2 regions of the Rheinheimera sp. NSM genome follow, and region 1 is predicted to be linked to the other one. Evidence: riboswitches for the same ligand, from Rfam matches in the RefSeq annotation. Region 1 holds a riboswitch; the other holds the start of a gene.

The links. Region 1 has a riboswitch for cobalamin ahead of ACTZWV_RS15240 (TonB-dependent receptor domain-containing protein). Riboswitches for the same ligand answer to the same signal wherever they lie in the genome.
Region 2: linked by a shared signal. The riboswitch ahead of ACTZWV_RS07720 (ABC transporter ATP-binding protein) and the one ahead of ACTZWV_RS15240 (TonB-dependent receptor domain-containing protein) in region 1 are both predicted to bind cobalamin.

The regions. Positions count from the first base shown of each region.
Region 1 is NZ_JBQTCI010000005.1:164,643-180,412, forward strand. It holds gene ACTZWV_RS15190 (ligand-binding sensor domain-containing protein) at 1-297, shown strand, start outside; gene dxs (1-deoxy-D-xylulose-5-phosphate synthase) at 340-2,199, opposite strand; gene ispA ((2E,6E)-farnesyl diphosphate synthase) at 2,214-3,101, opposite strand; gene xseB (exodeoxyribonuclease VII small subunit) at 3,103-3,348, opposite strand; gene pomA (flagellar motor protein PomA) at 3,548-4,315, shown strand; gene ACTZWV_RS15215 (flagellar motor protein MotB) at 4,319-5,287, shown strand; gene thiI (tRNA uracil 4-sulfurtransferase ThiI) at 5,408-6,865, shown strand; gene ACTZWV_RS15225 (ketopantoate reductase family protein) at 6,853-7,755, opposite strand; gene ACTZWV_RS15230 (VanZ family protein) at 7,722-8,078, opposite strand; gene ACTZWV_RS15235 (YajQ family cyclic di-GMP-binding protein) at 8,172-8,654, shown strand; cobalamin riboswitch at 8,733-8,918, shown strand; gene ACTZWV_RS15240 (TonB-dependent receptor domain-containing protein) at 8,956-10,716, shown strand; gene ACTZWV_RS15245 (substrate-binding periplasmic protein) at 10,779-11,561, opposite strand; gene msrA (peptide-methionine (S)-S-oxide reductase MsrA) at 11,610-12,146, opposite strand; gene ACTZWV_RS15255 (SDR family NAD(P)-dependent oxidoreductase) at 12,387-13,115, shown strand; gene ACTZWV_RS15260 (efflux RND transporter permease subunit) at 13,172-15,770, opposite strand, start outside.
Region 2 is NZ_JBQTCI010000002.1:402,366-416,893, forward strand. It holds gene glpK (glycerol kinase GlpK) at 1-1,386, opposite strand, end outside; gene ACTZWV_RS07675 (DUF1840 domain-containing protein) at 1,473-1,799, shown strand; gene ACTZWV_RS07680 (sensor histidine kinase) at 1,807-3,132, opposite strand; gene ACTZWV_RS07685 (sigma-54-dependent transcriptional regulator) at 3,119-4,444, opposite strand; gene ACTZWV_RS07690 (FtsX-like permease family protein) at 4,448-5,641, opposite strand; gene ACTZWV_RS07695 (ABC transporter permease) at 5,647-6,945, opposite strand; gene ACTZWV_RS07700 (ABC transporter ATP-binding protein) at 6,956-7,654, opposite strand; gene ACTZWV_RS07705 (efflux RND transporter periplasmic adaptor subunit) at 7,672-8,940, opposite strand; gene ACTZWV_RS07710 (DUF3667 domain-containing protein) at 9,160-10,098, shown strand; gene ACTZWV_RS07715 (hypothetical protein) at 10,259-10,651, shown strand; cobalamin riboswitch at 10,726-10,903, shown strand; gene ACTZWV_RS07720 (ABC transporter ATP-binding protein) at 10,978-11,748, shown strand; gene ACTZWV_RS07725 (FecCD family ABC transporter permease) at 11,742-12,734, shown strand; gene cobO (cob(I)yrinic acid a,c-diamide adenosyltransferase) at 12,743-13,348, shown strand; gene ACTZWV_RS07735 (cobalamin-binding protein) at 13,354-14,169, shown strand; gene ACTZWV_RS07740 (serine/threonine-protein kinase) at 14,171-14,528, opposite strand, start outside.

The DNA of each region.
Region 1 (15,770 bases):
AAAACAGTGTTCAGCTTGCCGGACGGGCACCGTACCCGGTTAACCTGCTCGGTGGGCTATGCGGTGTATCCGTTGGCTTTGCTTGGCGGCCAGTTGATTAACTGGGAGATCTCACTGCAGCTGGCAGAGATGTCGTTGTATCAGGTGAAGCACGCCGGTAAAAACGGGGTGGCAACCATCCATTTTGATCAGCAGGTTGATGCGTTTGAGTTTGAAGACTCATCGCATATTGAAGCTCAGGTCGAGCGTTTGCTGGCCGCCGGGCTGGCGCGGTTTGATGTAAAAAATAACCTGTAAAAAAACCGCCTGACGGCGGTTTTTTTACATCTCAGTGTGCTGTTACAACAAGGCTTTTATCGCCGCCAGAATGCCGGCACTGTCCAGTCCTAACTCGGCATAAATTTCCTGCTGGGTACCGTGTTTAATAAAATGATCCGGTAAGCCCAGATGCGTCATACTGACATTAAGCTGCGCCTGCGCCACATACTCACTCACCGCTGAGCCGGCTCCGCCCATAATAGCGTTGTCTTCTACGCTGACAAAGCGGCTGTGGGTTGCGGCCAACTGCTGCAGTAAGTCGTGATCCAGCGGCTTAACAAAGCGCATATCAACCAAAGTCGCATTTAATTGTTCTGCGGCCAGGGTGCAGGCACTTAACAGCGGGCCAAAAGCGAGGATCGCCAGCTTTTCCCCCTGCCGCACCACTTTGGCTTTACCGGTCGGCAACAACTGCATCTGTGGCTGTGCGGCAATACCGCTGGCTGAGCCGCGCGGATAACGCACAGCGGCAGGGCCCTGATATTGGTAACCGGTGTACAGCATTTGGCGGCATTCATCTTCGTCAGACGGCACCATAATTACCATATTAGGAATGCAGCGCATAAAACTCAGATCAAAGGCACCCTGGTGAGTCGGGCCATCAGCACCGACAACGCCGGCACGGTCAATCGCGAACAACACGTCTAAATCCTGCAGGGCGACATCATGGATCAGTTGATCATAACCGCGCTGCAAAAAGCTGGAGTAAATGGCTACTACCGGTTTTAAGCCTTCAATCGCCATACCGGCCGCCAGGGTTACGGCATGTTGCTCGGCAATGGCCACATCAAAATAGCGTTTCGGGTAGGTTTTGGAAAACCGCACCAAATCAGAGCCTTCGCGCATTGCCGGGGTAATGGCTTGCAGCCGTTCATCCTGTGCGGCCATATCGCAGATCCAGTTGCCGAAGATATTGGAGAAGCTGGGCAGGCCGGCTTTTTTCGCCGGTTGCTTGCTGTCATCCGGGTTAAATTTTGCTACCGCATGATAACCAATAGGATCCGCTTCGGCCGGGGCATAGCCTTTGCCTTTTTTAGTCACTATATGCAGCAGCTGCGGGCCTTTTAAATTGCGCATATTGCGGATGGTATCAACCAGTCCCAGCACATCGTGGCCGTCAATCGGGCCTATGTAGTTAAAGCCCAGCTCTTCAAAGAAGGTGCCCGGCGTTACCATGCCTTTAAAGTGTTCTTCTGCCCGGCTGGCCAGCTCATGTAATGGCGGCACACCGCTCAGAATTTTTTTACCGCCTTCGCGCAGGCTGGTGTAAAAACTGCCGGATAATATCCGCGCGAAGTAGCGATTTAATGCGCCGACATTTTCTGAAATCGACATTTCGTTGTCATTCAAAATCACCAGCATATCAGGGCGCACCTCACCGGCGTGGTTCAGCGCTTCAAACGCCATACCGGCGGTAATGGCACCATCGCCGATCACCGCAACCACTTTACGGTTATTGCGCGCTTGTTGCGCAGCAATGGCCATGCCCAGCGCAGCACTGATCGAGGTGCTGGAGTGGCCGACAGATAACACATCGTATTCGCTTTCTTCACGGTACGGAAAAGGGTGTAAGCCGTCTTTCTGGCGGATGGTATGCATGCGCTCGGCGCGGCCGGTCAGAATTTTATGCGGATAAGCCTGGTGGCCCACATCCCATATCACGCGGTCAAACGGGGTGTTATAAACGTAATGCAGCGCCACTGTCAGCTCAACGGTGCCTAAACCAGAGGCAAAATGGCCGCTGCTTTGGCTAACGCTTTGCAATAAATAGCTGCGCAGCTCGTCACTGAGTGCGGGCAGCTTGTCTTGCGCCAGCTGACGCAGCTGCGCGGGTAAATTAGCCTGGGCTAATAACGGGTAATCGTTAATATCTAACGCCATAATCCATGCCTGTGTTAAAACCTGCGTTCGATAATGTACTGCGCAACGGCGCGTAATTCATCAGTGTTATACGGTAATACCGCCAGAGCGTTCAATGCATCCCGGTAGAGTTGTTGCGCTTTGGCTTTAGCGTTGTCCAGCCCGAGCAGCGCAGGATAAGTTGATTTGTTGGCCCGGGTGTCAGACCCCTGAGGTTTCCCTAAGGTTGCGGTGTCACTTTCAATATCGAGAATATCATCCTGCACCTGAAACGCCAGCCCTAATGCTCGGGCGAAGCGTAACAGCGCGTCAAGCTCGGTCGTGTCGCGTTTCGGGCTGCATAACCAGGCTAAGTGTACCGCGCTTTCAATGAGCGCGCCGGTTTTTAACCTGTGCATGCGTTCCAATTGTGCCAAAGTGCTGCTTTGGTTAGTTTGGGCCAGATCTATCGCCTGGCCGCCACACATACCGCTGTAACCGGCTGCAGCGGCCAGTAGTTGCACCATTTGCAGTATCTGAGCACTGCTAACCTGCTGATACGGGTGGCTACTGATTAGTTCAAACGCCAGGGTTTGCAACGCATCGCCGGCCAGTATAGCGGTGGCTTCATCAAAGGCTTTGTGACAGGTAGGTTTGCCGCGGCGCAAGTCGTCATTGTCCATCGCCGGTAAGTCATCGTGGATTAACGAATAGCTGTGTATGGCCTCCAATGCGGCGGCAGGGCCATCCAAATCACAAAGAGCAGCACCAAGCATAGTGCCGCAGCTGTACACCAGAAAAGGCCGTACCCGCTTGCCACCGAGCAGCAAACTGTATGACATAGCGGCTAATAAACGGCCATCAGTTTCATCACGCTGTGCCAGTAACTGCTGTAAATGCAGCTCTACCCGCTGTTGGTACAGCGGCAAGTTTTGCACTACCACTTTATTCTCCTGCAGCAGGTTCAAACGGCAACAGGCTTTCCTGCTGTTGCTGTTGCATCAGGATCTGTACTTTTTGTTCGGCGGCCTGCAATAACTGTTGGCTTTGTCTGGCCAGGGTAATACCGCGTTCAAACTGTTGTAATGACTGGTCAAGCGACAGCTCGCCTTGTTCCAGTTGCTGCACTATCTGTTCAAGTTCAGAAAGTGTTTGCTCAAACTGGCTGAGATCGGCTTTTTTCTTGCTCATACTACCCCCGGAAAAAGTGTGCGCAAAGGTACCTTAGCAGGCTATTATGGTCAATCAGAAAGCGGATGGGAAAGGCTAAATTGATAATTTTACGCAATTTATACTTAATCATTCGGCGCTTTTGTCGATAAACAGCTATCGTCTAAGATAAACTGTTGCAGACGGTCGATATAGCAGTGATTCAGTTAAGGAGAAAACAGTGGATTTAGCTACCCTGGTTGGTATGTTGGGCGCAATTGGTTTTGTGGTAATGGCTATGATCCTTGGCAGTAGCGGTGCGCCCGGCATGTTTGCTGATACCGTTTCTTTGCTGATTGTACTGGGCGGCTCTATTTTTGTGGTGATTTCCAAATTTACCCTTGGCCAGTTCTTTGGCGCCGGTAAAGTGGCACTGAAAGCCTTTGTATTTAAGATTGAAGCACCGGAAGAGTTAATTGAAAAAGCGGTACAATTGGCTGACTCGGCGCGTAAAGGCGGTTTTCTGGCACTGGAAGAGGCTGAAATTCCCAACGCTTTTATGCAAAAAGGCGTCAATATGCTGGTAGATGGCCACGACGCCGATGTGGTGCGTGCCACCTTGCTCAAAGATATCAGCCTGACTGAAAAACGCCATGAAAGCGGTATTGCCATTTTTAAAAGTTTAGGCGACGTAGCACCGGCTATGGGTATGATAGGTACTCTGATTGGCTTGGTAGCGATGTTATCGAATATGGATGACCCCAAGGCGATAGGGCCGGCGATGGCGGTGGCGTTATTAACCACCTTATACGGTGCTTTTATTGCCAATATTGTTGCCATACCCTTAGCTGACAAACTGGCTATCCGTAATCAGCAGGAAAAACAGAATAATCAGCTTATTCTCGATGCCATACTGGGGATTCAGGATGGCCAGAACCCGAAAGTTATAGAAGGCATACTGCGCAACTATTTAGCCCAGGGCAAACGTGAAGTGGCTCCGGCGGAGTAAGTTATGAGTGAGCATACAGAAGAGGAAGAATGCAAATGCCCACCGCCGGGCTTACCGGCCTATATGGGTACTTTTGCCGATTTAATGGCGCTGTTAATGTGCTTTTTCGTATTGCTGTTGGCATTCTCAGAAATGGATGTGCTGAAATTTAAGCAAATTGCCGGTTCGATGAAATTTGCTTTTGGTGTGCAAAATAAAATTGAAGTAGAAGATATTCCCAAAGGCACCAGCGTAATCGCAATGGAGTTTCGCCCGGGCCGGCCGGACCCTACACCGATTGAAACCCTGCAGCAGCAAACCATAGATATTACCCAGCAGGTGATCGAATTTCAGGCCGGCGAAGAAGACTCAGCCGGCGGGCGGCAGGAGCAGCGCGAAGACTTAAGCGGCGGCCAGTCAATCAGCAATGCTGAAGAGATTATGGATGGCGAGCAAGCCTCTGCTGAAGCCGAAGCTGAAGCGCAGCAGGAACAAACCAATGAAATGGTGAAAAAGCTGGCCGAGCAGTTAGAGCAACAAATTGTCGATGGCGCCATAGAACTGGAGTCTCTGGGGCAACAAATTATTATCCGTATTCGTGAGAACGGCTCTTTTCCGTCCGGATCATCGTTTTTGCAACCACGCTTTAAACCGATTATTCAGCGTATTGGTGGCTTGTTAAATGAAGTTCCGGGCCAGATCACGGTAACCGGGCATACCGACGATATTCAGGTATCAGACGAGCTGCATAGCAACAACTGGGATTTGTCGGCTAAACGGGCGGTATCGGTGGCGACAGAAATGGTTAAAGCCAGTGGCTTTGACCGCACGCGCTTAGTGGTGGTGGGGCATGCCGACACTAAACCTTTGGTACCGAACGACGACGAGCTGAGCCGGCGACGCAATCGCAGGGTAGAAATTGCCATTATGCAGGGTAAAGCGAAAGAGTCTGATCCCATCAGCCTTGAGCCGCCTGCAGCACCACAAGGCTAAGTTGTTACAAAACCAGGTTGTCACAACATTAACCAGGCACAATGCGCAGATTAGGTCTTTAGCTACAGATCCGCTATAATCTGCGCCACTTTTTTTCCTGCTTAATTATGCTGCTACCCGATGATTGAATTTCTTATCAAATTACACCCTGAAATTGCTATTAAAAGTAAATCAGTGCGTAAACGCCAAACCCTGCTGCTGGAGCGTAATCTGAAAACGATCCTGCTGCAGGTCGACTCTACCGTAGTGGTGAATAACAACTTTGATCATCTTACCGTGCGCTGTGACAGCGACGACGAAGCGTTGCGGCAACGCTTAATTGACCGGCTAAGTTGTATTCCGGGTGTGGTAGCCTTTGCTGAAATGCAATCTTCTGCTTTTAGCAGCCTGCACGATATTTTCGAGCAGGTGTTGGCGGTATATGCTTCGCAGCTGGTCAATAAAACCTTTAGCGTAAGGGTGCGCCGCAGTGGCAGCCACGAATTCAGTTCAATTGAAGCCGAGCGCTATATTGGCGGTGGTTTAAATCAGCATGTTGCCAGTGCCAAAGTACAGCTGAAAAAACCGGATCTGGTGGTAACGCTGGAAATTAAAAAAGATCTGCTGATCATGGTGCGCAAGATGCACCAGGGCATGGGCGGCTTTCCGTTGCCGTCGCAATCTGATGTATTGTCATTAATCTCCGGCGGCTATGACTCTGCGGTAGCCAGCTATCTGATGATCCGCAAGGGGCTGCGTACTCACTATCTGTTTTTTAATCTGGGCGGCGCTGCACATGAAGCCGGCGTGCGCGAGATGGCATTTCTTATCTGGCAAAAATACAGTCTGTCGCACAAAGTGAAGTTTGTCAGTGTGAACTTTGCCTCGGTGGTGGATCAGATTTTAGAAACAATCGACAACGGTTTAATGGGCGTGGTGCTCAAGCGCATGATGATGCGTGCTGCCAGTGAAGTGGCTGAAAGCCTCGGTATTAAAGCCATTGTTACCGGTGAGAGTATTGGCCAGGTTTCAAGCCAAACCATTGCTAATTTAAGTGTGATAGACCGCGTTACCGAAACGCTGATCCTGCGGCCGCTGATTTATCAGGATAAGCAGGAAATTATCGATATGGCGCGTAAAATCGGCGCCGAAGATATTGCCAAAAGCATGCCGGAATATTGCGGTGTCATTTCAAAAAAACCGACGGTAAACGCCGTACTGGCAGAAGTGTTGGCCAGCGAGCAGAAGTTTGATTTCAGCGTGCTGCAACAGGCGGTAGAAACCGCTAAAGTGTTGGATATCCGTACTGTGGATTATCAGGCCGAACAGCAAGCTCATGTTGTCAGCGAGTTAGCACAGTTGCCTCCGGCTGCCGTGGTGTTGGATATCCGCAGCCCGGAAGAAACCGAGCTTAAGCCGCTGAGTGTAGCCGGGCATGAGGTGGTTGAATTGCCGTTTTTTCGTTTGGCGTCGCAATTTGCCAACCTTGACCAAAGCAAGCAGTATTACTGTTACTGCGAACGTGGTGTCATGAGTCGCTTGCAGGCCGTGGTATTGCAGGAGCAGGGGTTTAGCAATGTGGCGGTTTACCGGCCATAGCCTTGTTGCAGTTGCAGCAGCTGTTGCTGCAACTGCGTATTGTGCGGCACGGCAAGGTTAGAACGCGCGGCTTGTGCCACTATATAGCCGTTAATGGCATCAATTTCAGTACGCCGTTGATGCATTATATCCTGCTGCATCGACGAGAAGTTTGTTGCAGTGCTTTGTATTACTTCGTTTATTTTTTCCAGCATAACCTCATAGTGCAGCGCATAGCCGGCGGCTGCAGCCACCTGACACACTTCGTGCAAAATAGCGCATATTTGCTGCTGATACTGCGGCTGCGCCAACTCACCGTTGTGGCAATTATGCAGTGCCGTCAGCGGATTAATGACTGCATTAATCGCCAGCTTTTGCCACAAAAACGGCTGAATATCCTCTGTTAACGTCAGCGGCCCCAGTGCCGTATCCATAGCGGCAGTTACGGCATTGCTGTGAGCCTGTGCGGCGCTGTTTAGCGGTGCCAGTACACTCTGGCCACAGCCGGTATGTAATACGCTGTCAGCTTGTTTTAATGCGCCGTGGGTGGTAGTTAAAAACCATAAGCCCTGCTGTGGCGCCAACAACGGCAGCACCTGCTCTATACTGCCCATGCCATTGTGGCTCAGTACCAGTTGCGCATCGGCGGTTAAATGCGGCAGTAGTGTTGTTACGGTTTCTAACACCGCATAGCTTTTTACCGGCACGAATACGGCGCTAAGCGGCGGCGTAGCCGGTAAGAACTGTATCGGCTGCTGTTGAAACTGCATATCGATAGTCGCAGGCTGGCGCAGCCATAACCTTACCGGGTTGCCGGCCAGTTGTAAGCGGCAGGCTGCCAGTAAGCCAATGGCGCCCCGGCCAACGACTGTCCAGCTTAGCGCTGACGACGCGGACGTATTTGGTGCCACAGGGCGCGTACCAGGTAAAAACATACTACGCCGGCAATATCGGCCAGCCAATCCCACCAATCGCCGTTACGCCGGGTAAAGTTGTGCTGGGCTAATTCTACCGCACCGCCATAAATACCCAATAACAGGAATGCCGGCCAGGGGCTGAGTTTAAAGCCTTTCCACAGCAGGGCAGTGAGAACAGCAAAGATACCGAAATGGGCAATTTTGTCCATGTGAGCAAAACCGCCGCCAATCCGGTGACCGCTAAGCTCAGCCAAAAAGCCGGCCGTAGCCAGCACAAAGCACAATACGCATACCCAACGATAAAAAACCTGCGACACAGCTACCCCCTGTCAGAAACGGCGCTCGGATTGTAGCAGTTTTCTGGTTATAATCACCAGCAGACAGAAAGGCTTATGTTAAGGAGACTTTTAATGCCCTCATTCGATATTGTGTCAGAAGTAGATCAGCAAGAAGTGCTGAATGCAGTGGAAAACGCTAACCGTGAATTAACCACCCGCTTTGATTTTCGTGGCGTGCAGGCAGAGTTCAGCTTGAAAGAAAAAGTCATCACCATGAAAGCGGAAGCAGAATTTCAGCTGCAACAAATGCTGGAAATTTTTCTCGCCAAAGCTGTTAAGCGCGGTTTGGATGTGCGCTCATTTAAAGAGGGTGATGTAGTACACTCCGGCAAAACCTACAGCCTGAGCGTCAGCTTGCTGCAAGGTATTGAGCAGGATATGGCGAAAAAACTGGTGAAGCTGATTAAAGATAACAAAATGAAAGTGCAGGCAGCCATTCAGGGCGACCAGGTACGGGTAACCGGCAAGAAACGCGACGACCTGCAAGAGGCCATAGCGCTTATTCGTGGCGCAGAATTAGAACAAGCCTTCCAGTACACCAACTTCCGTGACTAAGCAACGCTCAGGATGTTTTAGCCATCCGGAGCGCTGTTGACTTTTATATTCGCCACGCTAAACTGCACGCGGCTCCGACAGGGAGCCGCTTTTTCTGGTGCTGCAGTGAACTGCAGGTAAACGGGAATCTGGTGTAAACCCAGAGCTGCCCCCGCAACGGTAAACAACTGAGCTGTACTCAGAGCCACTGTCGAAAGATGGGAAGGCGAGTGCAGGCGTAAGCAGGTTGTCAGCCCGGAGACCGGCCGGAAAAATCCTTCAACCAGACTAAATGTGCGGCGGGCACGTTTTCGGAGCTTACATGTTTAAACCTGCTTTGGCGGCCGTATTGGTCGCATCCTGTTTTCCGGCTATTGCTGAGAACATCGAACATATCAGTATTTATGCTAACCGCACCGCCACGCCGCAACAAGACGTGCTGGCCAGTGTAACAGTGCTGGAGCGCGATGATATCGTTGCGCGCCAGGCCAGTGATTTACCGGCCCTGCTGGCGCAACTGCCGGGTATTAATTTATCCCGCGACGGCGGTCGGGGCCAAAACAGCGGCTTGTATGTTCGTGGCGGTAATGCCGGCCATACCTTAGTGGTGATTGATGGCGTGCGCAGTGCTTCTGCTACCCTGGGTTATAAAACGCTGTCGATGCTGCCGCTGGAGTTGATTGAACGTATTGAAGTAGTGCGGGGGCCGCGCGCTGCCTGGTATGGCTCTGATGCGTTATCGGGTGTTATTGCTATTACCACACGGCGCGCCGGCGCAGTTGAACTGAATGCCAATATTGGCAGCTATGGCCAGGCCGGTACCGACATCAGTGTAAGCCATACCTCAGAGCAACTGACATTGGGTGCCACGGCCGGAGTCAGCCGTGCTGATGGCTTTAATGTGCGTGAAGATGCCGATCCGGACCATGATGGCTACAACCAAAAATTTATTAAAGTAGCGGCAGATTATCAAACCGGTCTTGGGCTGTGGACTGCGCAGGCCGATGTTAACTCCGGTTTCTACCAATTTGATACAACCTGGGGCAATGAAGATGAAGCGGATACATTAAACCGCGCGTTTTTACTCGGTTGGCAGCACCAATCGGGGCAATGGCAGCACCAGGCTCAGTTAAGTCGTAATCTGGACAGCGACACCACCTTTGGTCCGGACTCACGCAGCCCTTTTGTAACAGAGCGCGATGAATTTAACTATCAGGCCGCTACGGACCTGACGGATAAGTTAGGTTTTGTTGGCGGTGTCAATTGGTATCAGGAACAGGTGGATAAATCGGCTACCGCTTATGAGCAAACCAGCCGTATGAACCGTGCGGTTTTTGCCGGCCTGAATTATCAACACGACGCCTTACAGCTTGAAGCGGCGGCACGCCGCGACGTGATTAACCAATATGGCGGCCAGAATACCTGGCAATTGGCGGCCGGTTATCAGTTAGCAGAGCATTGGTTAGTAAGAGCAAGCCGTGGTTCGGCGTTTAAAGCGCCGACCTTTAATGCCCTTTATTACCCGGGGTTTGCCAACCCGGAGCTTAAACCGGAAGAATCTGTATCGGATGAAATTGCCGTGGTTTATCAAGCTGATGCACTGATGGTGCAGTTGGCATGGTTTGACCGCGATGTCACCAACCTGATCCAGGGCACAGAGCGGGCGGAAAACGTGCTGTTAGCGACCATTCAGGGCTTTGAATTCAGCCTTACTCAACAATGGCAACAGTTTAGCAGCCGGTTCAGTTACACCTGGCTTGATACGGAAAACGGTACTACGGGGAAAAAGCTCGAGCGGCGGCCGGAAAATACCATCAATTGGCGTGGCAGTTATGACGCGGATCTGTGGTCGGTATTTATTACCTCTGATTATCAAAGCTCTACTTATCAGGGCGCTTTTGTCAGTGTGGCGGACTTAGGCGGCTATACGTTGTGGGGTTTTGGCGGCAGTTATCAGCTTACACCGCAATTGGCTGTCCGTGCCAATATTAACAATTTGTTTGATAAGCAATACCAGAGCAGCGCCGGCTATGCCACTGCAGGTACTAATTTTGCTGTTAGTGTCAGCTATACGCCGCAGTAACAGCGGTAGTCGTTAACAAAGCGTGCTGTGGCCAACGTGGTCCGGCGCGCTTTTTTATTGGTCTACATATCCGGATAGTGCAAATAGTCATAATAACGCTGTGGTTCTATAGTGCGGCCAAGCAGTTGCCATAGCTGCTCTGCCAAAGCCGGATGGCGCTGATAAAACCCTTTGCTGAACACCAGATAACCGGTGGTTTCATACAGCGGCGGATACACCAGCTGCAGCGGTTTACGCAAGCTTTGCCGATCAGCACCGGCCACGCCGTTTACCTTACACAGTGTAGTGGTGGCATCAACCCGACCGGACAACACCAGCTCTAACGCCTGCTGCTGCGAATGCACCGGCACTACGCTGACGCTGGCCGGATAATCCGGGTTAGAATGGCCAAGCGGTCTTGATACCACTAAAGTACTCTGCGGTTGCGAAATCTTATGCTGAATATCGTTATCTGCCCGATGCACCAGGCAAGTAGCATGGCTGCTCATGGCGCGGGTAGGGTCCGGTTTACCGTCTGCGCCGGTAGGGTAAACGGCAAAACGGCGGCGCTGTGGTAAATAAGTCGCTACCAGCGCATCTACGGCATTTTGCTCCAACTTTTGCAGGCAACGGCGCCACGGAAAGCGAACGAACGCCAGCTTGATATTACCGGCTGCTGCGGCACTGGCTTGTAAATGTTCAATGGTCACGCCCGGCAAATAGGCCGCGGTATGGCCTTCGCCGGTGTAATAGGGCAGCAGTTGTTTATCTTCGTAGCAAAATGTCAGTGTGACATTGTGTTCTGCCCGCGGCATAAATGACAGCAGCGGACCAAGACAGAGCAGCAACACCATACGGTAAGTCATAGTATTCTCGTTTATTGCCAACTGGCATTGCGCTGTGCCGTTGTGTCATCAGGGCTTTAGTAATTTAGTATAGTGCTGCCTGAATTTTGCCATCTTCGGGGCCACCACCAGTTGGCAATAGCCTTGCTCCGGGTGCTGTAAAAAGTAGCCCTGATGATACTCTTCTGCCAGATAAAAAGCGGACACCGGACTGAGCTCCGTTACAATTTTAGCGTTAAACACTTGTTGTGTAGCCAGTTCGGCCAATATTTTTTCTGCGCTTTGTTGCTGCTGCGTATTGTGATAAAAAATTACCGAGCGGTACTGGCTGCCGACGTCATTACCCTGGCGATTCAGCTGTGTCGGATCGTGCAGGCTGAAAAACACCAGACACAATTGTTCAAAACTGATAAAGCTGTCATCAAATTCTACCTGTACCACCTCGGCGTGGCCGGTATTACCATCACAGACCCTACGGTAATTGGCATCGTCAGCGTTGCCGCCCATATAGCCGCTTAATGCCTGAATAACACCGTTAAGTTGGTTCATTGCCGCTTCCAAACACCAAAAACAACCGGCACCAAAGGTTGCAGTTTGTATCGCCATTGTGTTTCTCCGCTGGTAAAACATTGAATGTACCTTAATCGTCGCAGATGCACCAGTATGCTGTCCGGCTGCTACAGATAGTGCAGCGGGGGGGGGAGGGGGGGGCGCCGGATTGATCCCGTACCCGGGCTGCAGCGTAAACAGATGCTATAACCTTTTAAACAAGAACTGTATTGTGACAACGGCAATTATCAGGCCGCTATGCCCGGCGGGCCAACCAACTGTGTCGGCGGCAGCAGCATGAGCGCGGCCATAGTAGTAATTGGTGCCGGCGGGGGTATTGGTTTGGCGCTGGTGCAGCATTATTTGCAACAAGGCAACACAGTGTATGCGTTTAGCCGCAAGGCTGCGCCGCTTGCGCTAAGTGTTGATAAGCTGCATTGGTATCGCGACAACGCGGGGGATAGCGCAGCAGACACAGAGCGCAGAGCCGCGTTGTTGGCGCAGATTTTCAGCCAGGTTGTCAGTTATGTATTTGTCTGCAACGGTGTGTTACATGACGATGGCACTATGCCGGAGAAAACTATCCGCCAGCTCGATACTCAGGTATTGCTGACACGCTTACATAGCAACGTTGCGGTACCGGCGATGTACCTGCAGCAGTTATTTCCTTATTTGTGTAAGAGCCCTGCTGTACGTGTACTGGTGCTAAGCGCTAAAGTCGGCAGTATTAGCGATAACCGCCTGGGCGGGTGGTACTGTTACCGGATCAGTAAGGCGGCGCTGAATATGTTGGTAAAGAATGTCAGCATTGAAGTGGGCCGGTTAAATAAAACCGCCGCTGTGGTGAGTGTGCACCCGGGCACGACCGATACCGCCTTGTCACAGCCGTTTCAGACAAATTTGCCTGTGGGGCAACTGCAAAGCCCTGCGGCAACAGCGCAGCGCCTGGCGCAAGTGGCGGCTAATGTGCAGCTGGAACAGAGCGGTGCCTTGCTGAATTGGGATGGTACAGTGTTGCCATTCTAACGGCGATAAAATAATAAAGGCGCCGTTTGGCGCCTTTATACATCAGATAAAACACATCAGGAAGGATGCACCTCATCAGCGGCATGTTCATCCGGCGCTTCGTTCTCCAGCCTATGCAGCTTTTGTTCTAAGCGCTTGGGAGAGCCGGTATTACGTGCGATAACCATATAGGTTACCGGTACCACGTAGATGGTCATCAGCGTGGCCAGCGCGACACCGGAGAAAATCACCATACCAATTACCATCCGGCTTTCTGATCCCGGTCCACTGGCTACTATCAGCGGTATGCTGCTCATAGCAGTAGTAAAGGCCGTCATCACAATCGGTCGTAAGCGCTGCGTGGCAGCTTGCTGGATTGCTGTACTGAACTCCACTCCGGCGTCACGCAACTGATTCGCAAATTCAACGATTAAAATACCGTTTTTCGCCACCAGGCCAATCAGCATCACCAGACCAATCTGGCTGTAGATATTTAGCGTCATACCACTGAAATGTAAGCCTGATAACGCGCCCACCAGCCCCAGCGGTACTGTGATCAGGATCACCAGTGGATGAATAAAGCTTTCAAACTGGGCGGCCAGCACCAGGTAAGTGATCAGTAAGGCCAGGATAAACACCATCAGCGTGGAACTGCCACTTTCCTGAAACAGCAGCGATTCACCTTTATAATCGATGCCTACCGTGTCCTGAATTTCCGTTTTAACGATATTCTCCAGATATTCCAGTGCCTCACCCAAGCTGTAACCCGGCGCCATACTGGCGGTCAGCGTAATGCTGCGCATCCGGTTGTAGCGGTTTAAACTGGACGATGTTGCCTCTTCACGCAGGGTAACTAAGTTATCCAACGGGATAAGCTCACCGGAAGTCTCCGAGCGCAAATACACATTGGTAATGCTACCGGGTTCGGCGAAGTCTTCATCCAAACCTTCCAGAATCACGTCGTATTCTTTACCACGGTCAAGGAAGGTTGTTACCCGCCGCCCGCCGAGCATGGCCTCCAGCGAGCGGCCAATAGCACCAACAGATATGCCCAGATCGCCGGCACGCTCGGTGTTAATTTCCACCAAAACCTGGGGTACCGTCTCTTTGTAATCGTGATCCAGCATCAGAATATTCGGGTTCTCCGCGGCTTTGTTGATTACAATGTCACGCCAGCGCGCCAGTTCTTCGTAGGTATTGCCCTGCAAGACAAACTGGATCGGCCGGCCGCCACCGCCGCCGCCGCCCAGGCCGCTGCGCATAAAGGTAAAGGCGCGAACGTCGGGGATCTCATTCAGCTTTTTGCCCACTTCACCCATTAATTCCTGGGTACGGCGTTTACCGTTGTGCCAGTTTTCAGTGCCGACAATAGCTACGCCGCCGCTGTTACCCCAACCCGGCACCCGTACCAGCAGTCGGTTAAATTCGCCCTGCTGATAATAGGGCATTAAAACATCTTCAATCAGGCGCATATTGCGGCTGTTGCTGGTATAGCTGGCGCCTTCTGCCGGGCTCATCATAACGAAAAAGGTGCCGCGATCTTCCACCGGTGCCAGCTCTGCCGGCAGCAGTTTTACCAACATATAGCTGGCAACAAAGCATAACGCCACTACGACCATGACCGGCCAACGTGTACCACAAACTACATCCAATTGCCGACGGTAGGCGTTTTCCAATTTATGAAAGGCGGCGTGCAGCCATAACCCCAGCTTGCTTTCCCGCTTTTGATGGGTGAGTAGTTTGCTGCACAGCATAGGCGACAATGTCAGCGCCGTGACACTGGAAAACGCTACTGCAGCGGCGATAGCCAACGCAAATTCAGTAAACAGTTTACCCAGCTGGCCCTGCATAAACACCAGAGGGACAAACACCGAAATTAATACCAGGGTGGTGGCTATAACCGCAAAACCCACTTCGCGCGCACCGCGGTATGATGCCACCAGCGGATGCTCGCCCAGCTCAATACGGCGGTAGATGTTTTCCAGCACTACGATAGAGTCATCCACGACCAAACCAATGGCCAATACCATGGCCAGTAAGGTCAGCAAATTAACGGAGAAATCCAGCGCAAACAGCACGGTAACAGCAGCTACCAATGCCACCGGTACAGTGATTGCCGGGATAAAGGTGGCGCGGATATTGCCCAAAAATAAGAAAATAACCACCACGACCAAAAACATGGCGATGCCAAGGGTTTTATAGACTTCCTTAATTGATTCGGCGATAAATAATGATGAGTCGTAACCCGGTTCAATAGTGGTGCCGTCCGGTAAGCTAGCCTTAATGCGCTCCATTTCGGCGCGAGCGTTACGTACTACCTCCAGCGTATTGGCTTTTGACTGTTTAATAATACCAATACCCAGCAGGTTTTTACCGTCGCCGCGAAACTCGCTTTCTTCGTTTTCGGCAGTTAACAGTACTTCGGCTACTTCACCTAAACGTACCAGGTAATTATTGTCGCCGCGCTTGATAACCAGCCGGCGAAAGTCTTGCTGAGTTTTATAAGTGCGTACCACGCGTACGGTAAAGTCGCGTTCTGTCGACTTAATATTACCCGCCGGCAGCTCAACGTTTTCTGCGCGCAGCACTGCTTCAATATCTTGCACGGTGACGCCGCGGGATGCCATCGCATCACGGTCCAGCCAAATCCGCATAGCGTAATCACGTGAACCGCCA
Region 2 (14,528 bases), on a different contig from region 1:
GCACCAAATGTTATTAATCTCAGTTAAACTGCCGACATAACCCAGTTGTAATGCCACTAAAAAGGCTGCACCCAGCGCGGTGGCGTCGGTAGTGTGGCAGCGTGCTATGGGTGTTTGGCATAAATCGGCCAGCGCCTGTAAAAACCAGCGGTTGGCTGTCATGCCGCCGTCTACCCGTAAACTGCTGACATTAATGCCATCCTGCCGCATGGCGCTAAGTAAATCACGGCTTTGATACGCCACACTGCGCAGCGCGGCGGCGGCTATTTGCGCACGGCCGCTGTCGCGGGTCATGCCAAACAGTGCGGCTTGTACTTGTGGCTGCCAATGTGGTGTACCAAGCCCGGTAAAGGCGGGGATTAACAACTCGGTTTGTTGATAATCAATACCGGCTGCCAGGGCCTCAGTATCGCTGGCCTGACGGATAATACCCAGCTTATCGCGCAGCCATTGCACGGTTGCGCCGGCCATAAAAATGCTGCCTTCGAGCGCATAAGTAGTATGGCTGTTTAAGCGCCATGCCACGGTGCTAAGCAGCTTATGTTTGCTGTGCAGCACCTTACTGCCGGTATTTACCACAGCGAAACAGCCGGTGCCATAAGTGCTTTTACTCATGCCAGGTGTAATACAGGCCTGGCCTAATAATGCTGCCTGTTGATCGCCTATCATACTTAGCAGCGGCACCGCCGCGCCAAACACCGCTTTGTCAGTCAAACCAAACTCTGTTGCGTTATCCCGCACTTGCGGCAGCACAGCGGCAGGAATATTGAACAGTTGCAGCAGTTCTTCATCCCACTGTTGGCGATGAATATTAAACAGCAGGGTGCGGCTGGCATTGCTGGCATCGGTGGCATGCACTTTGCCGCCGCTCAGTAGCCATAACAGATAACAATCAATGGTGCCAAAACACAGCTCACCGGCTGTTGCAGCTTGTCTGGCACCTGCCACGTTGTCGAGTAACCAGCACAGCTTAGTGGCGGAAAAATATGGATCGGCCAACAGGCCGGTTTTTTGCTGCAGCACTGACTCCTGGCCTGAATCTTTCAGTTGCCGGCACAGTGCTGCCGTGCGTCTGTCCTGCCAGACAATCGCCGGATACAGCACCTTGCCGGAGGTTTTGTACCAAAGCAGTGTGGTTTCGCGCTGATTAGTAATACCGATACCGGCGATATCTGCCGGTTTCAGTTTGGCTTGCTGTAATGCGCGGCTGATACTGGCGGTCACACTGTGCCAAATCTGTGCCGGGTCTTGCTCTACCCAGCCGGATTGCGGGTAGCTTAGCGGCAGTTCCTGTTGGGCGCAGGCAACCGGCTGCAGGACCGGATTGTAGATAATAGCGCGGCTTGAGGTAGTACCTTGATCAATAGCGAGTATATATTTTGCCATGGCGTGAGCTTTTAGCGTTATGCTTAAGTTATTGTTTAGCCTGGCAGCAAACGCTGGCAGTGTCTACGCCCAATAGTGGAGTCTGTATGATAGTTACCTTTAAATCCAAAGCCAGCGGCGATTTAATTTACTTTAAAGATGCTGCGCTGAAATTACTGCAATTGATGGGGCGGGATGACAAAGTTCCCTCAGCGCTTTACGCTGAAGATGTGCCGAAAGCTCTGGCGCAATTGCAGCTGGGTTTAGCCGCCATTGCTGAAACCGAGCGGGTTAAAGCTGAGCAAGCCGATGCAGAAATGGCTGACAAACCGCATGGCGATAAAGGTCATGTCAGTTTGAACGTGCGTGCTGTGCCGTTGATTGAAATGCTGCAAAAAGCGCAAAAGAAACAGCGTCCGGTGTCTTGGGAATAACGTTGCGCTAAGCTGTCGGGCGCACCTGATGCTGTGGCAGTGTCAGCGTAACCTCGAGGCCGGGTGGTTGATTACGTAAGCTAATGTGGCCGCCATGCGCTTCAATAATATCGCGGCATAAGCTGAGCCCTATGCCAGAGCCGCCGGTTTTGCTGGTGTAAAACGGTACCAGCGCATGCTGCAACTGTTCCGGGCTCATGCCGCCGCCGCCATCTTGTAATATGAGCGTCAATTGTTGCGGGCTCTCGCAAAACTGCAATGTGATAAGCTCAGCTGCTGAGCCCGCCTCATGGGCGTTTTTCAGCAGATTGAGCAGCAATTGCTGCAACTGTTGGCTGTCGGCCTGCCAGGGGAGTTGTGGCAATGCACCGTTAAGTTCAAACCCGTACAGATCCTCTAACTGATTAATCAACCTCGGCCAGTTAATTGTGCTCAGCCGGGGGCGTGGCAATTTGGCAAACTGAATATAGGCTTGCACAAACTGGTTAAGCTCCCGGCTGCGCTCGCTCAGCGTGCTGAACAGGCCGGCCAGTTCGCTTTGTTGCAGTTGCAGGGCGCGTTGCTCGCCGGAAAATGCCAGTGATGATAATGGCGCCAGGGTGTTATTCAATTCATGGCCAATCACCCGCAGCAGCTTTTTCCAGGCTGTCAGCTCTTCGCGCTGAATTTCACGCGTCATTGGTTTTAATAAGTACAGCCGATGCTGTTTTTGGTTTAACTGAAACCGGCTCAGCGACAAGTGCCAGATACTGTTATCCGCCAGATGCATAAGGCCTTGCTGCTGTGCGGCGATAGCCTGTGCAAGCATGGGTACAGCCGTGACTATGCTTTGCAGTTTACTGCCGTCAAAAGCCTTGCCGTGGTTTAATAGTTGACGTGCCACCGGATTACTCATCAGGACGGTGTCTTTATCATCGGTCAGCAGCAGGGCGGTGGGGCTGCTTTGCAGTACGGTATCCAGCAGCAACTCACGCTGATATAAGCTTGCGCGCTCGCTGCGCAATTGTGCCGACATGCTGTTTAAGCTGTTGGCTAACGCGGAGAGTTCATTCATTTTTAACTGATTAGCGCTGGTATTAAAGCTGCCGTCCTGCAAATTTTGTGCATGCAGATTAAGCGCTTGTATTTCTGTTGTCAGCGGTTTGAGCGCCTGGTGCAATAACAAGGCAAGCACAATGCCGGCGCAGCAGATGGCAAAAGTCAGCAGCACATTGTGGCCTGTCATAATAAGTTGTACTGCCAGGGCAATCAGCGTTAGCAGCAGGCACAGCAGGTTTAACCGGCTGTGGCTGCTCATTTTGCCTGAAGCAAGCCGGCTGTCAGGGCGCTTCAATACCGTAATACTCCATGCGCCGGTACAGGGCCTGACGGCTGATGCCTAATTGTTTCGCTGCCCGGGATACTACGCCACCGGCCTGCAGCAATGCCTGTTGTAACTGCTCCGGGTCGATATCATCCAGCGCCCGTTTGCCGCTGTCCACAGTATCGGGCAGGCCCAGATCTGCGCTTTGTATTTCACTATCACTGCTTAACAGCAGTGCGCGCTGACACACATTTTGCAACTCGCGCACATTACCCGGCCAGCGGTAACTGAGTAACAACTGCTCTGCTGTTGTACTCAGGGCTTTTTTACCGGCGAGAAAATAGCGCGCCAGTGGCAGAATATCATCCGGCCGTTGCGCTAAAGCCGGCAGCGCCAGCTGCACCACATTGATGCGGTAATACAGATCCTGGCGAAAGTCGCCGCGGTGTATTGCGGCAGTTAAGTCACTGTTGGTGGCACTTATCAGCCGTATATCGACTTTGCGCGTAGTGCTTGACCCCAGGCGTTCAAATTCGCCGGTTTGCAGCACACGCAGCAACTTGGCCTGGCCAGCCAGTGATAAATTGCCGATTTCATCTAAAAACACACTGCCGCCGTCAGCGGCTTCAAAGCGGCCAATGCGGGTTTTTGTCGCTCCGCTATAAGCGCCGGCTTCAGCGCCAAACAGCTCAGCTTCCATTAAATCGGCCGGCAGGGCGCCCATGTTTACTTTAATAAAGGGTTTATTCTTACGCGGCGAGTTAGCATGCAACACATTGGCTATGCCTTCTTTACCGGCGCCGTTAGGGCCGGTGATTAATACCGCCGCCGCGGATGGTGCCAATTGCAGCGTCATCTGTAGCAGCTGCTGCATTTGGCTGCTGGCAAATACCAGCTTGCACAGGTCTTTGCCGGCAAAAGCCGCATTACGTTGTTGTTCTGCGCGCTGCTGCTGTTCGCTCAATTGCTTTAGCTTTAATGCATTCGCCACGGTGAGTAGCAGCCGCTGGTCGTCCCAGGGTTTGGCGATATAGTCTGTCGCGCCGGCTTTTACCAGCTCGACGACCATTTCCAGTTGGGTCCAGGCTGTCATCAGTACAATGGGTATTGCCGGGTATTGGCTGCGCAACCGGTAGAACAGGGTTTGGCCCTGTATGCCCTGCATTTGGCCGGCACTGAAATTCATATCCTGCAATATCAAATCAATATTATGCTGGCTTAGCAACTGCCAGGCCTGCTCAGGTGAGTTGGCGCACAACACCCGATAGCCCTGCAACGCAAACAGCGTTTGCAGGGCCTGACAGATTGGCTGATTGTCATCAATAACCAATAATTTTAGCATAGTTTATAAGGCTTTAGTGGCAGTGGCCGGCGACACCCGGGTAGCAATGGCCGCAGGATACCATGTTGCTACAGTGACACAAAGCAGTAGTACCGCTATCGTGACTATGGGGAAATACCAATTCAATGCCGGTATAGAAATAACCTGTGCCAGCGCCTGATTCAGCAACAAGGCTAAGGCAACCCCCAGCATGGAGCCTAAGGCAGTACATAACCAGTTTTCACCGAGTAATTCCAGTAAAATTAAGCCCTTACTGGCTCCCAGTGCGCGTTTAATACCAATTTCCTGCTGGCGTTTCAGTGCATGAAAATGAGTACTGCTGTAGCTCGACACCATTGTAACCAGCAGCATCAGCATACTTAATATTGTCAGTAACATAGCCAGGCCATATTCATTACGGTATAACCGCTGATGCTGTTCGGCCAGCGAGCGGATGTGAAAGATTTCGATATTAGACTCAACTTTTTGCAAGGCGCCGGCCAGCTGTTGCCTTACGGTTTCGGTGTGCTCTGGCGCAGTACGCAGTAAAATGCTGTAGCCCCAGTCAACTCCATAGGGCGGGGCTACCTGCATACTGTTATACATGATATGGTCGCCACTGCGCTGGCCGTAAAAATCGGCGATAACTGCTGCCACCCGGCCGCGATTAATCTGTTGCCCCACAGCTGGCGTATCAGCAAACAGTTTGTCTGCCAGACTCCTGGTTAATACCACATCCGGGCTGCCCGGGGCGTCAAGCGACACAGAGTGCTGCGGCAACTCGCCTTGCAGTAACTGACTGTCCAGAACACTAAAGAAGTCTTTGGAAACAAAGTACATCGGTACGGTAGCCACATTAGTACGCTCTTGTTGTTCCAGCACATAGACATTACCGTTATTACCGCCCTGCAAAATAACAGATTGGTTTGAATAAGCCGCGGCGATAACACCGGGAATGGCTTGTACCGCGGTCAGTTGGCGGTTTAGCAGATCTTCTAATGCAGGATACACCCGCAGCGGAGCCGAAGTGGGTTTTAGCTGCACCAGCAAGATATTATCCAGATCTAATCCGGTAGGTTGGTTAAGCTGCTGTTGGGTTTGCCGTGCCAGCAACACGCTGTTTAACAGCAGTGCCAATGTCATCGCCAACTGCAGTAGCAGTAAAGTGGTAACCACCTTACGGCTGAATAATACTTTACACAGTAAATAAAATGACATAGCAATTATTCCTTAAGTTGCTGATTTAATGTGCCAAAAGACGCGCGAAGCGATGGATAAAGCGTAACCAGATAACTACAAACAAATGCAATAACTAATAAACCGAGCAACAGCGTTATATCCCAACCGGAAAACAGACGGTTACCGGGCAGCAACTGGTTCATTAGTTTGATGCAGGCATAACCGGTTACTAAAGCACCCAGAATGGTGAATAACGCCATTAGCAACACATCGGCCAACATCTGCAGTTGCAGTTGGCTCCGGCTGGCACCCAACGCGCGGCGCAGGCTAAACTCGTACTGATTACTTAAATAGCGGTTTAACGACAGATGGCTGGCATTAAACAAACACACCAGTAAAAACAATAAGGTAACCAGAGCAAAGGCTTTGATATCGCTGCTTTCGCCGCCAAAGTAGTGAACAATATTACGCATAGCAACTAACTGATTATTCGGTGCCGACGGATGACGCCCGGCAGCTTTTTCATCCTGCACCAGATTATGCATAAACTGACGGTAAGCTTGCTGTTGTGCCGGTGTATCCAATTGTACCCAGTACTGCAGCTGATGCAGTGCGCCGGTGCGGCCCTGAGTACTTAACCGGCGGTAATCGGTATCATCAAAGGTTTGTGATTGGGTGTTAGACAAATAATTCATGTCGTAACCGGTTTCCAATGGCAGATAAATATCGTCTGCCTCACTTAAATGGTTGCGATTATTGGCGTCATACAGTCGGGGTAGCATTTGCCAGTCATTCAGCACTGCGCTGACAGTAACATGACGATCATCCAGTAGCAGTTTTTCACCAAGAACATCAGTGCGGCCAAACAGTTTTTCAGCGCTGGCTTTAGTTAAGACAACCTCATGGCGGGCGCTGTTATCCGGCCAGATACTGCCGTGCAATACCGGCACGTCAAACATGGTAAAAAAATCACGCTGGGTTATACGGATACTTACCGGCAATGGCGCTTGCTCTGCACTTCGACGCAGATAACCATCCGCGCTGTACATGGCGGCTTTCTTTGTCGGGATCTCAGTCTGGCTGAGCTTTTCGATATTGCTGTAGCTGAGTACGCGCGGCGGTTTACAGTCGTTGCAGTCATAAGGTGCCATTAACGTCATCGGAAAAAACAACTTGTCGCTTTTGTGCGGCAATGGGTCGCTGTTTAGCTGATAGTAAAAAGTGGCATTGGCAAAAAATACGCCCAAACCTACACTTAAAATAAAAATGGTTAGTGCATAAGGCAGCGGGGCACGCTTAATGCCTTTGAGGCTGACTTTCAGGTAATAGATAAACTGTTCCATTTGTTTCCCCTTAAGCGCTGTGCGCGGCCAGCGGTTCGTATAAGGTACTGTCATGTAACTGACCATCGATGATCTGAATGTGTCGCCCGGCGCGGCGCGCCTGATCCGGGTCGTGCGTTACCATTAAAATGGTGCAGCCTTGCTGGTTTATTTGCTCCAACAGCTCCATCACCTGGCGTGCCATTAACGAATCAAGGTTGCCTGTAGGTTCATCGGCCAGCAGAATGCGCGGCTGGCCGGCAATGGCGCGGGCGATAGCTACCCGTTGTTGCTGGCCGCCGGATAATTGCCCCGGCAGATAATCGCGCCGTGCATGCAGGCCAACCAGCTCCAAAGCGTGCTCAATACGTTGTTTACGCTCGCTGGCCTTTAAACCGCGGTAGCGCAGTGGCAGTTCGATATTGTCATAGATGCTGAAGTCTTTAATCAAGTTAAAGCTCTGAAAGATAAAGCCTATTTTCTCATTTCGCAATTTAGACAGGGCCGCGTCAGACAAACCTTTTACCGATATGCCATCGAGCAGATAGTCGCCGGCGTCAAAGTTTTCCAGGGTACCGAGAATATTCAGCAGCGTTGATTTACCTGAGCCGGATGGCCCGGTAAGGGCAGCAAATTCGCCTTCATTTACCTGCAGGTTGATGTCGCGCAGGGCATGGGTTTCAATTAACTCAGTGCGAAAAATTTTGCTTAAGTTAGTTAGCGTTATCATAAAGGTATCCTTGCTTATTAGTTCAGGTTAACCCGGCTTTGCTCTTCAAAGTCGGCTAAATTTGAAATGACCCATTGTTCGCCTTCAGTGGCACCGCTGAGTATTTCTACCCATTGCACTGACAGGGCGCCCAACTCGATATTTTTACGCAGCGCCTGATTGTCCAACACCTGATAAGCCTGACGGCCACCGCCGGAGCTGACAAAATCACCACGGGCTATTTTCAGCACATTTTCTTTGTGCTCCAGAATAACGCGGGCAGTTAAACGTTGGCTTTGTCGCAATTGCGTGCTGTCAACCTTGCTAAAACGTACCCGGGCACTGACCTGGTTGTTGCGTACCTCCGGTGCGATATAACTGATAGCACCGTTTAACAACTGATTACCGAGGTTGATATCGACCTGCTGGCCCGGCAGTAAATCGCGGGCATAGCTTTCCGGCACCGCCAGCTCTGCTTCGTATTGGCTTAAATCTATAACGGTCAGCAATGCCTGGCCGGGTAATACATGGCTTTGTTGCTCTACCAGCCAGTTACCTAATTGCCCGGTAACCGGCGCAGTGATATTCAGTGCTGTGACTTTACGCTGCAATTCGTCCACCACCAGTTGCTGGCGGTGGATGTCTTGCGCTCGTGAACTTTGCTCAAAGCTAAGCTTGTCTTTGGCCAGCTCTACCTTGCGTTTGGCATGATCAAATTCCAGTTCGGCTTTGGTCAGGTTGTCTGTGGCGATATCAAAATCCAGTTTGCGGATCACGCCAAGTTCTATCGACTGGGTAGCGCGCTGCAACTCGCGTCGCGCCGCCAGTAAATTAACCTGAGCAGCATTCATTACCTGCTCCATATCCAACTGTTGCTCACGGGCGTTCAGGGCAGCGCGTTCAGCTTCACTTTGCATGCCGGCCAGCACGGCTTGTTGTTGCTGTAAATCGTTCTGCAGCGTTGGGCTGGTGATGGTGGCCAGTAAGTCGCCCAGGGTTACCGCCTCGCCGGGTTGTTTGAATAGCTGCACCTGGCCGGTTTCCTGGCTGTACAAAGTAGGGGCATTAGCCGCGACTATTCTGCCTTGTACTGCGATATCGCGTACCAGATCACCGCGTTGTACGGTGGCAAACTGCATTTGATTGCGCGGCAGCACTAAGCTGGCGCTTTCACCGACGGACTGAAAAAACGCCACTGCCAACACTACTATGCCGGCGCTGACAACGGCGGCAGGCAAAAAACGCCGAAACGGAGTTTTCGCCGGTCGCTGAATAAGATTGTCCTGTTGCGTTGTACCCTGGATCATTGTTCTGCTAGTCCTTATCTGTTTTCAATGCTGTGATATAGCAGCTTTGATGCCAACTTTTAAGATATTGATTTTAATCTATTTTATACTTATGCAGCTGCTTTAAGTGTTGTCCGCGGACACTTAGAGTGTCCGCCGGCATTAAGCGGACAACAGTTGCTAAAACAATTGCTTAACGTAGAATCAGTACGGAGAAAAACAATAAAGTGTGAGATGTAGATGGATACTGCAGTGCAGCAATATTGTGACAATTGCCACACCAGCTTACAGGGTGAATTTTGTCATCAGTGTGGTCAGGAAAAGAAGAGCTATATCCGCAATGTCAGCGGTGTGGTGAGCGAGTTTTTCGGCGAGTTCAGTAATTGGGATGCCAGAGTTTGGCGTACGTTGTTACCGCTTTGGTTTCGGCCGGGGTATTTAAGCAGCCGTTATGTGCAGGGCCATCGTGTACCTTATGTGCCGCCACTGCGGCTGTATTTATTTACCTCGATTATCGCGTTTCTGATCTTTGCCAAACTGCTGCCCGATACTCCGATCAACATAACATCGCCGGACCAAACTGCAATGCAGCAGGCACAAGACATTGAACAGGGACGCAAAATCTTGTCTGAGGTCATGGCAGAGGTTAAGCACGATCTACAGCAAGATCAGCAGCAAACGCCGTTCGACAGCAGAATATCCTTTTTGTCTGACGAGGCTCAGCAGCAGTTTGACACCAAACTAGCCGCTATCGTTGCTAACCCGAAGCTGGCGATAAATAAATTTTTCAGCCTGGCGCCGCAAATGATGTTTCTGCTGCTGCCGCTATTTGCGCTGTTGCTTAAGCTGCTGTATATCCGCTCAGAGCGTTATTTTATGGAGCACTTAATTGTAGCGTTACACAGCCACAGCTTTATTCTGCAAATGTCGGTATTTTATCTGGCGTTGTCGTTACTGCCGGCTTATATCAGCTGGCCCTGGTTGGCAGCAGCAGTCAGCCATTTGGCTGAACTGGCGTTTATATGGATGCCACTGTATTTATTGTTATGCCAAAAGTTTTATTACCGCCAAAGCTGGGGCAAAACCCTGGTTAAGTTCTGGCTAACCAGCTCGTTCTATATGGTATTGGCGATGTCTGCTGTGATGGGTTTAATTGTGCTTAGTATATTGTGGGCCTGAACGGCTTTTTGTTGCCATGCATAGTATGGCGTACAGAAAACCAGCCGGCAGATAACATAATGATGTAGTAAGGCTGGTTATTTTGGCCTGCTAACATTGCAAAACCAGTGCTTTCTGGTTAGATTGATTAACAACGCAAGTGAACCAACAGGAAGTCATAATGAAAAAATGGGCAACTGCAGTGATCGCTGCAGCAGTGTTTTCAACCTCAGCTGCTGCCGATACACAAGATTATAAATTGGTAACCGTGGCCGGCTATCTGAACTTTTATTTACTCAATCTTAATGCTTGCGAAGATTTTCATCCGACAGTTCGTGCTGCAGCTTATGATGCTGAAAAAACCTTGTATCCGTATCTGGATAAGTTACACAGCAAGATGGGCGGTGTTGATGGCGCTAACCAAAAAATGGTAGCGGATATTGTGATGAAACGTCGCAATATGCTCAATACACAAATTGCTGAAGGCGATTTCACTATTGAACACTGCCAGGCTATTGTGAAGATCCTGAAAGAGGATGGGTTGGATAAAACCTTAATCAGCGCCTTAGATTAACGGTGTGATTTTAGCAGTGAAAATGCCGGCTTAATGCCGGCGTTTTTGATTTTGCGGCGCGAAATCTTTTTCTGTTACACTAACCCCGCTTTGGTGCGGGAGTATACCCGCTGAAAAGGGAAGCGGGTGAAAAGCCCGCACTGTACCCGCAACTGTAATAAGTGCTGCAATCATTAACCACTGGCTGTGCCGGGAAGGGGATTGCGGGTTATCACTTTAAGTCAGGAGACCTGCCTTAGCCTTGTTACGCCTGCGTGCGGGAGTTCACAGCAGCGGCGGCTCCTCCGTGTCGGCGGGCCGGCTGCTGCTTTTGTCAGGAGTGGGTTTTGCTGAAACTTTCAGCTGTTTCATTACAGCTTGGTACACAAGCTGTACTGCACAACATTAATTTTTCCCAACAGCAGGGTGAGTTTATCGGCATTATCGGTCCTAATGGCGCCGGTAAGAGTTCGCTATTGCGGCTGATCCAACGCGAGCTGACCGCTGGCAGCGGCGATATACTGCTGCGCCAGCGGCCGTTACCACTCTATAGCAACCGCGAACTGGCCAAAACCCTGGCTGTGGTCAGCCAAACTACACCGCCATTGTTTGCGTTAACGGTAGAGCAAGTTGCTACCATGGGGCTGTTGCCGCATAAAAGCTGGTTTGAGTTGAGCAACAGTCATGACAAACACCAGGTGCAGTTGGCGTTGCAAAAAGTAGGCTTAGTGCACAAGGCGCAGCAATTAACCGACACTTTATCCGGTGGTGAATTGCAACGGCTGTATATCGCCCGCGCCCTGGTGCAGCAGCCGGCGTTACTGTTGCTGGACGAGCCGACTAATCATTTAGATGTACAGTATCAACACCAGGTATTACAACTGGCCCGCAGTTTAGCTATTCCTGTTCTGGCCTGTTTACACGACTTAAATCTGGCCGCCTTATATTGCGACAAAATTTTGCTGTTACATCAAGGCCGGCAATGTGCTTTTGGCAGCCCGGCGCAGGTACTGCAACCGGCATTGTTGCAAGCGGTATTTGGTTTGCCCTGTGAAGTCAGTATGCAAAGCCGTTTGCAGAAGTTACAGGTGACTTTTATGCCGGAGCCGGTATGTTAAAGCGGCATTACACCCTGGCAATGTCATTGGCCGTGCTTTTACTGCTTATCAGTATGTTGCTGAGCCTGAGCTTTGGCAGCGCCGCAATAAGCATCAGCGACATCATAAAGGTGTTGAGTGGACAGGTGCCGCAGTCTGCACTGGCAGAAACCATTGTCTGGCAAATCCGCCTGCCACGCCTGCTCTGTGGCGTATTGGTGGGCGCCGGTCTGGCCATCAGCGGCGCTATTTTGCAAAATGCCAGCCGTAATCCGCTGGCCGATCCTTACTTATTTGGTTTGATGGCCGGGGCCGGGCTGGGTGCAACCTTAGTCAGCGTGATCTTGCCGCCACAGCTGGTAAGTGTGGCGCTGGGGGCATTTTGCGGCGCTTTGTTTGCGGTAGCTTTGGTGTTTGCTGTCTGTGCCGGGCAAAACTGGCGCAAGATAGAAATTACCCTGTTGGCCGGGGTGGCAGTGTCTTTTATGCTCAGTGCCATCAGCAGCTTTATTTTGTATTTTGCCGAGCCTTTTGCCGCGAACCGGGTCATTTTCTGGTTAATGGGCAGCTTAAGCCCGGCTAACTGGCATAGCGTTATGTTACTGGCACCGGTTACGCTGTTAGTGTTGCTGCTGGCATTGGCACTGCGGCGGCAGTTGGATGCGTTATTACTCAGTGATGACAGCGCCCGCACCTTAGGGGTAAACACGCGGCGTTTACGGCTGGTGTTGTTGCTGGCAACAGCTTTGCTAACGGCTTGTATTGTATCGCAATGCGGTGGTATTGCCTTTGTTGGTTTAATGATCCCGCATATAGTGCGGCATTTTTTCGGCGTAACCTCGGTGCGGTTGTTACTGGGCTCTGCAGTGGTCGGGGCGCTATTTTTAATCTGGGTAGATAACCTGGCCCGTACAGTACTGCCACAACAGGAAATACCGCTGGGGGTGATTACCTCACTGGCCGGTAGTGTGTTTTTTCTTCTAATTATGCGCCGGCAACGGCTATAGCGGTAGTTATGACAACAGATGAATTAAAGCAACAACGCCACAAGGAGCGCCAACAACGCTTAAAAGCTCAGGTGGATTCGGCGATAGCCGGCGCGCTGGATGAAAAAGGCTTGTTACTGGTGATCACCGGCAACGGCAAAGGTAAGTCTACCTCGGGTTTTGGTACGGTAGCCAGAGCAACAGGTCACGGTTATACGGCGGCAGTGGTGCAGTTTATCAAAGGCAGTTGGGATTGCGGCGAGCGAAACTTGCTACAGCAGCATGGTGTGCAGTTTGCGGTAATGGCGACCGGCTTTACCTGGGATACCCAGGATAAGGCTGCAGATATCGCGGCGGCAGAGCAGGTATGGCTTCAGGCCGAGCAGTTTTTAGCTGATCCCTCGATTGATCTGGTGTTGTTAGACGAGCTGACCTATATGCTGAGCTATCATTATCTGCCGTTGGCGCGCATCGAGCAGGCATTGCTGCAACGGCCGCCGGCGCAGCATGTTGTTATCACCGGCCGCGCCTGTCACCGCCGGCTGATTGAACTGGCAGATACCGTTAGCGAAGTACAAAATGTTAAACACGCATTTGATAATGGCATCAAAGCTCAGCGGGGAATTGATTGGTGAAATACATGTCACTGAAATATGCCTTGTGCTTAGTGCTGCTGTTATCTGCCGGCCTGCAGGCTACGCCACAACGTATTATCGCACTGTCGCCACATATCACCGAAATGTTGTTTGCCATTGGTGCCGGCGACAGGGTCGTCGGCGTTAGCGACTACAGCGATTATCCGGCAGCGGCGGCAGGCTTACCCAGTGTAGCCAGCTATGCGGCGATTAATCTGGAGGCGGTATTAGCGTTAAAACCGGACCTGGTGATAGCCTGGCGTAGCGGTAACCCTGCGGCAGATATCAACCGTTTGCAGCAGTTTGGTATTACCGTGGCATTTTCTGATCCACTGCTACTGGAAGATATTGCCACGGAGCTGCGCCTGTTGGGGCAACTGACCGGGTTAGAAACACAGGCAAATACCCTGGCGACCGATTTTTCGCAGCAACTGCAACAACTCAGAGCGGCGTATCAGCATAAGCGTCCGCTACCGGTATTTTTTGCGATGGGCACCATGCCGTTAAGTACAGTGGCCAATAACGCCTGGCCACAACAAATGTTGACGCTGTGTGCAGCGCAAAACCCTTTTGCCGGGGCTAAAGGCGATTACCCGCAAGTGGGGATAGAGCAGGTTATTGCGGCCGCGCCGCAAGTCATTATTCAACCGGTGCGGACAAATTTTGTCGCCGATTTCAGTTACTGGCAGCGTTTTGGCGCTTTGCCAGCTGTGCGCAAGAAACAGTACGTAACGGTAAATGCCGATCATTTATATCGTACAACCCCCCGCACCTTGCTGGGTATTAAGCAGCTGTGCGAGGGCGTAGACCGCTATCGTTAAATCAGCTGTTGATGCTGTTCATTAGCTCGTTAGCGCGGCGCATTAAACGCTCTGCCGTGCGAACCTGATTGGTTTTCAACAATTCGCCGGATATGCTCAGGTATTTGTCTGCCAGCTTACGGCGCATAGCGGTATGTAAGACAAAATCTGTCGGTACCAAGTCGTTATAGTGTTGCAGCTTGTCGTATACCGTGTCGACGCCGGCTACGTCGGTGCTGTTGGCCAGCTCTTGCTCCAGCAGGTTAAAGCTGTGCCGGTAAAATAGCTCAGCAGCCTGATACGGAAACGTCGCCTGGCCATCTGCAGCCACTGCTGCGCTGTAGTCGGTCATGGCATCTACCGCAGAGGCTAATTCCCGG